Regions from separate parts of the Variovorax sp. PAMC 28711 genome, predicted to be linked through region 2. Evidence: riboswitches for the same ligand, from Rfam matches in the RefSeq annotation. Region 2 holds a riboswitch; the other holds the start of a gene.
What was found. Region 2 has a riboswitch for manganese ahead of mntP (manganese efflux pump MntP). Riboswitches for the same ligand answer to the same signal wherever they lie in the genome.
Positions count from the first base shown of each region.

Region 1: it holds a riboswitch for manganese, as region 2 does, so the genes downstream of both, AX767_RS10615 (TMEM165/GDT1 family protein) here and mntP (manganese efflux pump MntP) in region 2, are expected to answer to the same signal.

Region 1 is NZ_CP014517.1:2,148,337-2,150,530, reverse strand. Features, by position in the region: gene metX (homoserine O-succinyltransferase MetX) at 1-665, opposite strand, end outside; gene AX767_RS10615 (TMEM165/GDT1 family protein) at 778-1,341, opposite strand; yybP-ykoY riboswitch at 1,353-1,535, opposite strand; gene AX767_RS10610 (RNA recognition motif domain-containing protein) at 1,729-2,194, shown strand, end outside.
Region 2 is NZ_CP014517.1:1,681,379-1,683,572, forward strand. Features, by position in the region: gene AX767_RS08380 (bifunctional cytochrome P450/NADPH--P450 reductase) at 1-406, shown strand, start outside; gene mntP (manganese efflux pump MntP) at 411-977, opposite strand; yybP-ykoY riboswitch at 995-1,162, opposite strand; gene AX767_RS08390 (sulfatase-like hydrolase/transferase) at 1,239-2,194, shown strand, end outside.

The sequences.
Region 1 (2,194 bases), 470 kb from region 2:
CCGATCATCCGCGCGATGCGCAAACCCCGCTTGGGGATGACGCCGTGTTCGTAGAAGTGGCCGCCGTGGAAGTCGGGATCGGTCACGATGGCGCGGCGCGCGACCTCGTTGAACGCGATGTTTTCGGCCGTGAGGTTCGGCGCGCTTGCGATGACCACCGCATGGCCGACGCGCTCCGGGTACTGCAGCGTCCAGCTCAGCGCCTGCATGCCGCCGAGGCTCCCGCCCATCACGGCCGCAAGGCGCTCGATGCCCAACGCGTCGAGCAGCACCGCTTGCGCATCGACCCAGTCTTCTACCGTCACGACCGGAAAATCGGCGCCGTAGATGCGGCCGGTGTCGGGGTGGGTGTGCATCGGGCCGGTCGAGCCGAAACAGGAGCCGAGATTGTTGACCCCGATGACGAAGAAGCGGTCGGTGTCGAGCGGCTTGCCCGGCCCGATCATGTTGTCCCACCAGCCCTCGGATTTCGGTTGGCCCGCGTACACGCCCGCCACGTGGTGCGACGCGTTGAGCGCGTGGCACACAAGCACCGCGTTGCTCCTGGCGGCGTTGAGCGTGCCGTAGGTTTCGTAGGCAAGCGCGTAGTCGCGGATCGACGCGCCGCTGCGCAAGGCCAGCGGCCCCGCGAAGGACATCGATTGGGAAACGACTTCAAAAGACATGAAAAAACCCGGCCTCGCTAAAAAACGAGCCGGGTTCGGCCACGGTCTTTAGCTGAATTTATAGAGCGCCCGCAAGCTGTAGCAAATCGGCGCCGGGCGAGTATAGCCCCGCCTACCAGCCGGCGATCATGACCGCGCCTAGCACCAGGAAGATCGCCGCCGAGATGCCGTGTACCCGCTTGATGGGCACGCGCTTGACGAGCTTGTCGCCCAGCCAGACCACCGGCGCGTTGGCCAGCATCATGCCGAGCGTGGTGCCCGCCACCACCCAGACATAGTCGCCGACGAAGCGGGCCGCCAGCATCACCGTGGCGATCTGGGTCTTGTCGCCCATCTCGGCCAGGAAGAACGCGATGACCGTGGTGCCGAAGACGCCGAAGTGCGACGACTTCGGCGCATCGTCGTCGTCCAGCTTGTCGGGAATGAGCATCCAGATCGCCATCGCGATGAACGAGCCGCCGAGGATCCAGCGCAAGGCGGTTTCGCCCAGCATGTGCGTCACCCAGGCGCCGACCGCGCCCGCGAGCGCGTGGTTGACGATCGTCGCCGTGAAGATCCCGAGCACGATCGGCCAGGGTTTGCGAAATCGTGCGGCGAGCAAGAGCGCAAGCAGCTGGGTCTTGTCGCCCATTTCGGCAAGCGCGACGATGCCGGTTGAAACGAGAAAGGCTTCCATGGTGAAACGGGGAGTTCCTTGGGCCGAAGGACGCAATTGACCGTGCAACACCTTCGGCCATCTTCCGAAGTTGCACGGTCAAAGGTCTCGCCAGGTGAAACACTGCGCACGCCATGTCCCGTGTGGGGCAGGACAAGTCTGTTGACGTGAGCCCTTCTCTCGACGGAAGGCGGCTACTCCCCAATGACGGCGCGATTCTAGCGGGGCCGCCGCCCACCCGAAAATCCGGTTTGCGTTCGTGATATTTCACCCATAATAAATGGGCCTCCCTTCAAATTCTGGAGGCGCATTCGGTGATCGGTCAGTTTCGCGCAGCAGGGCGGGGTCCGTCCGGAAGTGCTATCGGGACTCCATCGCTTTTCTTGATGTGTTTTGAGGAGTCCCTTGATGGGCAACAAACTGTACGTCGGCAACCTGCCTTATTCGGTACGCGACGGTGACCTCGAACAGGCCTTCGGCCAGTTCGGTTCGGTGACCAGCGCCAAAGTCATGATGGAACGTGACACGGGCCGCTCGAAGGGCTTCGGCTTCGTCGAAATGGGCGACGACGCCGAAGCGCAAGCCGCCATCAATGGCATGAACGGTCAGCCTCTGGGCGGTCGCAGCGTGGTCGTCAATGAAGCGCGTCCCATGGAAGCACGTCCGCCCCGCAGCGGCGGTTATGGCGGCGGCGGGGGTTACGGCGGCGGTGGCAGCGGTGGTGGTGGCTACGGCGGCGGTGGTGGCGGCAATGGAGGCGGAGGCTACGGCGGCGGGGGAAGTGGTGGCGGCGGCTACGGCGGTGGTGGTGGTGGCCGCAGCGGTGGCGGTGGCGGCGGCTACGGCGGCGGTCCTGGCGGCGGCGGTGGCGGCG
Region 2 (2,194 bases):
TCGCGGTTTCCTGCAAGACCGTGCCGCGCAAAAGACGGCCGGCGCCACGCTCGGTGACGCGATGCTGTTCTTCGGCTGCCGTCACCCGCAGCAGGATTTCATCTACGCCGGCCAGTTGCAAGCGTGGGCGAAGGAAGGCCTCGTCGACCTGCACACCGCCTTCTCGCGTGCTGGCGGCCGCAAGGCCTATGTGCAGGACCTGATCCGCGAGCAGGCCGATGCCGTGTGGAAGCTGCTCGAAGCCGGCGCCACGGTGTACGTGTGCGGCGACGGCTCGCGCATGGAACCCGACGTGCGCCGCACGCTCGCCGACATCGCCCGCGAGCACGGCGAGGACAGCGACGCCTGGATGGACAAGATGCTGTCCACGCAGCGCTACGTGCTGGACGTCTGGGCCGCGAGCTGAAGGCTCAGAGCGCCGTGAGGTGCTCGTAGAGGATGACGGCGCCGATGCCGATGAGCAGGATGCCGCCGATGGCTTCCGCCCAGCGACCGGCGATGTTTCCGAGCAGCCGCCCGACCATCACGCCGATGGTGACCATCGCGAAGGTGGCCAGGCCGATGGCGGCGGCGACCGGCAGGATGTTCACGTCCAGGAACGCCAGCCCGACGCCGACCGCCATGGCATCGATGCTCGTGGCGAAGCCGGTGATCGCCAACAGCCAGAAGCCGTGGCGTGTCGGCTTCTCGGCCGTGGCGTCCGGCGCCTTCAACGCGGCCACGATCATCCGCAGGCCCAGCACGCTCAGGAGCGTGAAGGCGATCCAGTGGTCCCAGTCCTTGACATAGCTCGAGGCCGCATAGCCGAGCGCCCAGCCGATGAGCGGCGTGATCGCCTCGATGACGCCGAAGATCGCGCCCGTGCGCAGCGCCTCCGACCAGCGGGGTTTCTGAAGCGCGGTGCCCTTGCCGACGGCGGCCGCGAAAGCGTCGGTCGACATGGCCAGGGCCAGCAACGCGGTGGAAGCGAAATTCATGTGGGAAACGTTTTCCGGCCGGGCGAGGACGCAAAGGCACGCCACCCTGCCCGACCTGCGTCGTGGTGACATGCCGATGGTCTCGCCAACCGAAATACGGTTGCCTGCGCCACGGCATGAAAGATGCCGAGTGTGTTGACGCAGGCGCCTTCGAAGAAACGAAGGCCGGCTACTCCCCAAGGGAGCGGCGATTCTAGAGGGCTTGCCCGCCATGAGGGCGCTCATCGCCGCGCCCGGTCGCGCTGGCAGAATTCCGCGCCCATGCCCGACATCCCCAGCCAAAGCTCAGCCGCCGCGCCCGGCCCCCACCGGCAGACGCTGCTCGCATGCGGCGCCGTGGGTGCCACCGTGTTGACGCTGATCGCCCTCGGACATGATGGCCGGCGGGTGGCGCAACTCCTCGCGCTTGCGCTGCCCGCGCTTGCATGGCTGGCCTGGCCGGTGCGCAGCGCCGCGATGCACCGGACCCGCAGCGTGGTCGTGTGGCTGTGGGCGATGGCTTTCACCGTCGACGGCGTGACGCGCGCCTACCTGCTCGACACCTACCAGGCCGCGCCCGACAGTTCGCTGATCCAGTCCGCGGCGGCCAACACCAACGGTCGCGAAGCAGGCGAATACCTGTCGATGCACTGGCGCGCGATGCTGGTGTGGTCGTCGGCGGTGCTGCTCGCGGGACTCGTCATCGCAAGATCGACGCGGCTCGGCGCACGCGGGCCGGCCAACCTGTCGCGCTGGACCGTCGTCGTGCTGTCGGCCACGCTGCTCCTGGGAAGCGTCGCCTACCTCAGCAAGCCCTGGCGCCGGCTGCACCCGGTCATGTTCTGGACCCAATGGAGCCAGTCGGTCCTGGCGCTTCGCGCGGGCTGGGCCGACCAGCAGCGGGAGCGCGATGACGCCATGGCCCGCGCGAGGGCGGCTGCGCCGTTCATTGCGCAGCACGGCCCGGCGACGGTGGTGCTCGTCATCACCTACAGCATCAACCGGGACAACATGGCGCTCTACGGCTATCGGCGTGCCACCACACCGCGGCTGCTCTCGCACAAGGCCCAGCTCGAAGACCAGATGCTGGTGATGCGCAATGCCTGGTCGGTCGACGCGAGCACCCTGCCCTCGCTGCGCAACATGTTCAATTTCGGGCTGCCGCAAGACCAGCAGCCGCAGCATGTCCTGGCACTGGCGCGAGCCGCAGGCTACAAGATCTGGTGGATGAGCAACCA